Regions from separate parts of the Paenarthrobacter sp. TA1.8 genome, predicted to be linked through region 1. Evidence: predicted binding sites of a transcription regulator. Region 1 holds the regulator's gene; the other holds the start of a gene.
The links. Region 1 encodes HrcA, which represses chaperone genes, less so after heat shock. Its sites were predicted from a motif close to TTNGCACTCGNNNNNNNCGAGTGCNAA; they were not measured.

Region 2: groL (chaperonin GroEL) is a predicted target of HrcA. The motif match lies at 2,219-2,245, and genes of this name have one in related genera.

Annotation. Positions count from the first base shown of each region.
Region 1 covers NZ_CP184287.1:2,568,167-2,572,222, forward strand. Annotated here, with positions in the region: gene ACNAOT_RS11830 (16S rRNA (uracil(1498)-N(3))-methyltransferase) at 1-163, opposite strand, end outside; gene dnaJ (molecular chaperone DnaJ) at 166-1,293, opposite strand; gene hrcA (heat-inducible transcriptional repressor HrcA) at 1,344-2,351, opposite strand; gene ACNAOT_RS11845 (DUF3097 domain-containing protein) at 2,544-3,395, shown strand; gene ACNAOT_RS11850 (DUF4870 domain-containing protein) at 3,518-3,931, shown strand; gene hemW (radical SAM family heme chaperone HemW) at 3,964-4,056, opposite strand, start outside.
Region 2 covers NZ_CP184287.1:1,092,594-1,096,649, forward strand. Annotated here, with positions in the region: gene ACNAOT_RS05300 (uracil-DNA glycosylase) at 1-613, opposite strand, end outside; gene ACNAOT_RS05305 (DUF3263 domain-containing protein) at 723-1,058, shown strand; gene ACNAOT_RS05310 (LytR C-terminal domain-containing protein) at 1,108-1,728, shown strand; gene ACNAOT_RS05315 (cold-shock protein) at 1,901-2,104, shown strand; gene groL (chaperonin GroEL) at 2,429-4,054, shown strand.

The DNA.
Region 1 (4,056 bases):
TCAGCCGCGCACCTGAACCGTCCGCTATATCAACGGGCTCGCCCGCGGCCAGGCGTTTGACCGTTACAGCATGCCGGGCCTCGGGACCCTCGAGCACGAATGTGGAACCGGGGATCACCTGGCCGAGGCTGCCCGCGGCTGTGAAGAAAACGGGGTTGCTCACCGCTACAGGTTACCGAGCTTGTCCCGCAGCTTCGCGAACATGCCCCCGCTTGCCACAAGCTTTCCTTCGGTGAACTGCTCATTGCGCAGCTTGGCGAGCTGCTGCAAGAGTTCTTCCTGGGCGGGGTCGAGCTTGCTTGGCGTCTCTACGTGCAGGTGAACCTTGAGGTCGCCTCGTCCGTAACCACGGAGGTGCGTGACGCCCAGGCCGCGGAGGGTAATGATTTCGCCCGACTGCGTGCCGGCCTTCACGTCGATATCCTGTGCGCCGTCGAAGGTGTCCAGCTGCAGCTCGGTGCCAAGTGCCGCCGCCGTCATGGGGACGCTCAGTGTGGCATGAAGGTCGTCGCCTTCACGCATGAACATGGAATCGTTGTTGACCCGGATTTCTACATAGAGATCACCGGCAGGACCACCTGCGGGACCTGCTTCGCCCTGCCCGGACAACTGGATGCGCGTACCGGTTGCGACGCCTGCCGGTACCTTGATGGTGAGGGAACGGCGGCTGCGGATTCGGCCCTGTCCGTTGCACTCGTTGCAGGGGTCCTTGATGACCGTGCCGAAGCCTTCGCAGGAACCACAAGGCGCGGTGGTCATGACCTGACCGAGAATGGATCGGACAGCCCGCTGTACCTGGCCGCTGCCACCGCAAATGTCGCAGCGTTCCGGGTGGGTGCCCGGGCGGCAGCAGCTGCCGTCACAGGTGGGGCAAACCACGGCAGTGTCCACTTCAAGCTTCTTGTTGACGCCGAACACGGCGTCCTTCAGGTCGATGCGGACGCTGATTAGTGCGTCCTGGCCGCGACGGACACGCGAGGCTGGTCCACCGTGGCCGCCACCGCCACCAAAGAAGGTGTCGAAGATGTCCTGGAACGCGAAACCCTGGCCGGAGTAGCCGCCACCGAAACCGTTGTCGGTGCCGTTCTCATTGCCGGTGGCATCGTAGACCCGGCGCTTCTGGGGGTCGGACAACACTTCGTAAGCGTGGGTCACGGCCTTGAACTGTTCCGCGACATCTTCACCGGGGTTTACGTCGGGGTGCAGTTTCCGCGCCAACTTGCGGTACGCCTTTTTGATCTCTTCCCCGGTGGCTTCCGGCGAGACTCCCAAAACGTCATAGTGGCTGCTCAAAGTCGGTATCTCTTCCTTGTTGTACTGCGGATGTTTCCTCGGACCGGTTTTCAGCCGCCGAGAATGCGGGAAAGGTAACGGGCCACGGCGCGTACGGCTGCCATGGTGGTGGGGTAGTCCATGCGTGTCGGACCGAGAATCCCCACCTTGGCCCCGGAGCCATAGCCGGTAGCCACGACGGACGCCTCAGCCAAGCCGTCGTACGGATTTTCGCGTCCAATGCTCACGGTGACGCCACGGGGATCATCCCCCATGTCAGACAACAACCGAAGCATGACAACTTGTTCCTCGAGTGCCTCCAGCACGGGACCGATGCTCAATGGGAAATCCACATTGGAGCGGGCCAGGTTGGCCGTTCCTGCCATCAGGATGCGCTCTTCGCGGCTGGTGTCACTGAGTGATTGCAGCCCCTGAGCCAACGTCTGCGCCAAGCTGCGGAGTTCCGGCGGACACAGGGCGACTACCGATGGCAGCACCTGCGGCAAAAGAGCCATCTGGGTGGCTGCGATGCTGCCGAGGAAGCGGGACCTCAGGAGCATCAGCGCCTCGTTGCTCACGTCAGAGCCGGCGTCGATGACCTTCTGCCCAACGCTGCCCGTATCCGCAATGAGGACCACAAGCACCTGCTTTGGGGCCAACAGGACGAATTCCACGTGCCGGACCAGCGCGCGATTGGAATGGGGATACTGCACCACGGCCACCTGGTTGGTCAGCTGCGACAGAAGCCTTACAGTGCGCTCCAGGATGTCATCAACATCATCCGGGCCCTCAAGCAACGAGTGGATAGCCCTGCGCTCGGCGGCCGAAAGCGGCTTGACCTGGGAAATGCGGTCAACGAATAAGCGGTAACCCTTGTCCGTTGGGATTCGGCCTGCGCTGGTATGGGGCGCCGCGATGAGGCCTTCCTCTTCCAAGACAGCCATGTCGTTCCTGATGGTGGCACTGGAAACGCCAAGATGGTGCCGTTCCACGAGGGCCTTCGACCCAACAGGTTCCCTGGAATGCACGTAATCCTCAACGATGGCACGCAGCACCTCAAGCTTGCGCGGCTCACTCATTGCTCCACCTCCTGACGACTGCCTTGGTCCCTACGACCGGTCAACGCGGGATCTCAATCGGACCACCACACTTAGCACTCAACATGCCCAAGTGCTAACAAGTCTAGTATGAGCCACCCCGTTGCTAGCATTGAAACCTCGCGCGGCCGCCTTCGGCCCGCGCCAAAAACCAGCACAAAAGGTAGGAATCCCTTGGCTTTCGACAATTGGGGCCCGCAGGATCTGTCCGCTCCTGGCAAAAAACAGCTGCCGGAAGTGGCCGTGCAGCGGGGAATGGTCCTCGAAGACGTGCAGTCGGGCTGGGTGGGCGAAGTCACCCGTGTTGAGAAATCAGGAGGAATGCACGTTGTCTCCCTTGAAGACAGGCGCGGAAAGACCAAGTCGTTCCAGTTGGGATTCGGGTTCCTACTGGAAGGGCAGGCAATCCGGCTGATGCCTCCTGCTGCCCGCTCTGCCGCGTCCGCCGCTCCTTCCACCCGGACAGCGTCCGGATCCGTGAGGGTACAGGGCCAACGTGCCCAGGTGGCCAAGGCGAGCCGCGTCTGGGTGGAAGGAAAGCACGACGCCGAGCTCGTCGAGAAGGTCTGGGGTGACGATCTCCGCGTGGAAGGCATCGTCGTGGAGCCACTGCATGGCGTTGACGACCTGAAGTCGGCCATCGCTGCCTTCAACCCCGGGCCGGGTCGCCGCCTTGGCATCTTGGTGGACCACCTTGTCCCCGGGTCCAAAGAGTCGCGCATCGCAGCCGAGGCAATGACGGTGCCCGGAGCGGCAGGAAACGTTTTGATTGTCGGCCACCCCTACGTGGACGTCTGGCAGGCCATCCGGCCAAAGGTCCTGGGCATCGAGGCTTGGCCTGCCGTACCCCGGGGGATCGATTGGAAGACAGGAATCCTCACGGCCTTCGGCTGGCCCCACGAGACCGCGGAGGACATAGGCTTGGGCTGGCAGCGGCTACTCGGGGCAGTTCGCACCTATGCCGACCTTGAAGCATCTCTCCTGGGCCGCGTTGAAGAAGTCATCGATTTCCTGACGGTTCCTTGAGCCACGGTCCATGAGCTATCAGCAACTACCGTGTCAACGGGGCGTTGGTCCCGGGAAGTACCTTGGGGCCGGTATTCTGGGACAGCAATACCGCAGCATCTTTACAGCAAAGGGAAGACACCGTGGCAGATAACGCTCCTGAAGAACCGGGCAGCGCCGCAGGCCGGCCCCAGTACCATGGCGCGCCTGCCAACGCACTCCCGTTGACGGCCAGCGAGGACAGGCAGTGGGCTACCTTGGCCCACTTTGGCGGCATCCTGGGATGCCTGCCATCCCTTCTGATCTACTTGATTTTCCGCGATCGCGGGCCGTTCACCGCGCAGGAATCCAAAGAGGCGCTGAACTTCACGTTGCCTCCCACCATCGCCGCAGTGCTGGCCAACATTCTGGTGCTGCTGCCGGTAGTGGGCAACATCTTCGCCGTGATTGCCACCGCTATCTGGGTGGCCCTCACGTGCTTCTCCGTCTCGGCGGGAATCCGCGTAAACCACGGGCAACCCCACCGTTACAAGGTCAACCTGCGCTGGATTAAGTAGCCCCCGCTTGCCCTTTCGGGCGGGCACTGCGATTAGTCCGGAAGAATCCTGCGGACCACGGCGTCGGCCAACAGCCGCCCCTTCAGCGTAAGCACAAGTCGGCCCTTGAACGCTTGGACGGGGTC
Region 2 (4,056 bases), 1.5 Mb from region 1:
GCACCACGCCCTGGGCATCTTTGCCCCACAGGATCGCCACCAGCGGACTCTGCCGCCCGGCGCCGTCAGTGCGGTTGGCGACGGCGGTGACCGCCGCCGTCGTGACTGCTTCCCAACCTTTGCCGCGGTGGGAGCCGGCGTTTCCCGCTTCGACGCTGAGGACGCGGTTCAGGAGCAGGACGCCCTGCTCCGCCCAAGCGCTGAGGTCGCCGTGGACGCGGGGCGGGAGTCCGAGGTCGTCGTGGAGTTCGCGGTAGATGTTGGCGAGGCTCCGGGGAATGGGTCGGGTAGGGCGGGAAACGGCGAACGACAACCCGATGGCGTGGCCCGGGGTTGGGTAGGGGTCCTGGCCGAGTATCAACACTTTGACGTCGGCCAGCGGCTGTTTGAAGGCGCGCAACAGGTTCTTTGCAGACGGCAGAACTTGGGCGCCGTTGGCCGATTGGGCCGCTACGTAGTCCAAGGCTTCACGGAGCTGGCCTTCAACCGGGCGCAATGCATCGGCCCAATCGGGAGCCACCAGCTCATCCAGCGGCTGTTTGAGCAGGGCGGCGAAACCCGGGTCAGTAGTATCAGCAGGTTCAAGATCAAAGAGTGCATCCTCGCCAGTCACCGGGCCATTGTCTCCCGCGCGCCGTACGACTTGCGAATGACACCGTTGTTATTCGCCCGTAACATGGGGGTAGGACATTTTCCCCCAACGAGCGTCGAAGGAGTGTGCCGTGGCAGAACCCGCACCGGAACCGATGGCGTCCGAGGCAACAGGCTTTGCCCTTGAGGACCTCGCGGCCGAGACCCGCAGTGACTCGCCGCTGAGTGAGCGTGACCAGCAGATGCTGGCGCTGGAGCGGCAATGGTGGAAGTACGCCGGAGCCAAGGAACAGGCTATCCGCGAGCTGTTCGATCTCTCTGCCACACACTACTACCAGATCCTGAACGCGCTCATAGACACCGAGGATGCGTTGGCCCACGATCCCATGCTCGTCAAGAGACTGCGTAGACTACGTACGTCCCGCCAGCGTGCGAGGACTGCACGTCGCTTGGGGTCCGACGCGTAAATCGCCAGGCTGATCTGTCAGCAGCAACCAGCAAGGACACCGCTTCACCATGACCAAATATGCCAAGGACGAATTCGACCAGGTTCCGCAGAACACGTCCCGCCAAGGCGTTCACCGCGACGCCCAAGAGACTGCACGCCCCACCCTGTGGCCGGTCCTGACCGTTGGGGCGGTGGCCCTGGTGCTCGGGCTCGTGGCATTCCTCATCCTCCCCAACCTTGGGCTGGTAGCACCCAGCGCTTCGTCCAACACCACGACGCCGGCGCCGCTGCAGACGTCTGCGGCACCGTCCGCTGCGCCCACCGAATCCAGCAGTGCGCCGCCCGCTTCCAGCGAACCCAGCAGCGAACCGACGCCCTCGGAATCTCCTTCCGCTACTCCGTCGTCGCCTCCGGTGGACAAGGCCACTCCTGTGGCCGTCTACAACGGCGCCGGGACGGCAGGGTTGGCCGGACGGGTGGCAGGCCTCGTCCAGGGCGACGGTTGGGCGCTGAGCACTGTAGGAAACTGGGGCGGACTGCCACAGCAGACGTCCGTGATCTTCTACAACGCTCCGGAGCAGAAGGCCAACGCGGAAGCGCTGGGCACCTTGCTGGGCATCCAGACGATCGTGGAAACGCCCGAGGTTCAACAGCCGCTGGTGGTTGTGGCCGGGCCCGGCTACCAGTAGGCATTGAGCCCGTTCCTGAGCTAAAATGCTCCAACTCGGTTAAGCCTCAATAACAAAAGTGGTGCCCTGCCCCTCCACGGCAGCGCGGCGCTAGTGACAGTGGTTACAGTGGACTAATTCCGGTACGGAGATCCCGGCTACCGGTCTTGGCTACTGCGAAAGTGTGGGCATCATGGCTTTGGGAACCGTCAAATGGTTCAACGCCGAAAAAGGCTACGGATTCATCACTGTGGATGAATCCGGCGACGACGTCTTTGTGCACTGGTCCGCCATCCAGATGGATGGCTTCCGCGCCCTCGAAGAAGGCCAGCGGGTTGAGTTCGAACTGGGGGAGGGCCAGAAGGGTCCGCAAGCCGAAGGCGTCCGCGTCGCGTAGTTCGATGGCGGCGTCTACGCCCATTCCTGTCAGCCCATGGCTGAAAGCCCTTTGTTTATAGAGCAAAGTGGCATCTCTGCTTGCACTCTCCCCGGTCGAGTGCTAATTATTGATTTAGCACTCCTATGGTTCGACTGCTAAGTCCGGCCCGGTTGACCCCGGCGGCGGACAGGCATCGGGCCGGCGGAGGATCAAGAAACACCTTGGTGGGGTGAGGTCCGGAGCGCGGGGCATACAGAGGCCCCAAGCGAAAGACCGTCCGTCGCGGGCACCCCATCTGATAGGTACCTTCTTAACGACTGTCCCGAAAGGACTACCGCCGTTATGGCCAAGATCATTGCATTTGATGAAGAGGCACGCCGCGGCCTCGAGCGGGGCCTGAACATCCTCGCAGACGCCGTCAAGGTCACCCTCGGCCCGCGTGGACGCAACGTCGTCCTCGAAAAGAAGTGGGGCGCCCCGACGATCACCAACGATGGTGTTTCCATCGCCAAGGAGATCGAGCTGGACGATCCTTACGAGAAGATCGGTGCAGAACTGGTCAAGGAAGTTGCCAAGAAGACGGATGACGTCGCTGGCGACGGTACCACCACTGCAACCGTTCTCGCCCAGGCACTGGTGAAGGAAGGCCTGCGCAACGTTGCCGCCGGCGCCGACCCGCTGTCCCTCAAGCGCGGTATCGAGAAGGCCGTTGAGGCAGTCATCAGCGAACTGCTGGCCTCCGCCAAGGAAATCGAAACCAAGGAAGAGATCGCAGCTACGGCTTCCATCTCCGCCGGCGACCCGGAAATCGGCAGCCTCATCGCCGAAGCCCTGGACAAGGTGGGCAAGGAAGGCGTCATCACGGTCGAGGAATCCAACACCTTCGGCCTGGAGCTCGAACTCACCGAAGGCATGCGCTTCGACAAGGGTTACATCTCCGCTTACTTCGTCACTGACGCAGAGCGCCAGGAAACGGTCCTCGAAGACCCGTATATCCTGATCGTCAACTCCAAGATCTCCAACGTGAAGGAACTCGTCACGGTTCTGGAGAAGGTCATGCAGTCCAACAAGCCGCTGCTGATCATCGCCGAAGACATCGAGGGCGAGGCCCTGGCCACCCTGATCGTCAACAAGATCCGTGGCACCTTCAAGTCCGTTGCCGTCAAGGCTCCGGGCTTCGGTGACCGTCGCAAGGCCCAGCTGGCCGACATCGCCATCCTCACCGGTGGCCAGGTCATCTCCGAAGAAGTTGGCCTCAAGCTCGAAAACGCTGGCCTGGAACTCCTCGGCACCGCCCGCAAGGTTGTTGTCACCAAGGACGAGACCACCATCGTTGAAGGTGCCGGCGACGCCGAGCAGATCGCAGGCCGCGTGGCCCAGATCCGCGCCGAGATCGAGAACTCCGACTCGGACTACGACCGTGAGAAGCTGCAGGAACGCCTGGCCAAGCTGGCCGGCGGCGTTGCAGTCATCAAGGCCGGTGCCGCAACCGAAGTTGAGCTCAAGGAACGCAAGCACCGCATTGAGGACGCAGTCCGCAACGCAAAGGCTGCCGTTGAAGAAGGCATCGTTGCCGGTGGTGGCGTTGCCCTCATCCAGGCAGGCGCCAAGGCATTCGCTAACCTCACCCTGCAGGGTGACGAGGCAACCGGTGCCAACATCGTCAAGGTTGCCATTGACGCACCGCTGAAGCAGATCGCTTTCAACGCTGGCCTCGAGCCGGGCGTCGTGGTGGACAAGGTTCGCGGCCTGCCTTCGGGCCACGGCCTGAACGCTGCCACGGGTGTCTACGAAGACCTTCTGGCGGCCGGCGTCAACGACCCCGTAAAGGTCACCCGCTCGGCTCTCCAGAACGCTGCTTCCATCGCTGGTCTGTTCCTGACCACCGAGGCCGTAGTTGCCGACAAGCCCGAGAAGAACGCTCCGGCTGCTGGTGGCGACGACATGGGCGGCATGGGCGGCTTCTAAGC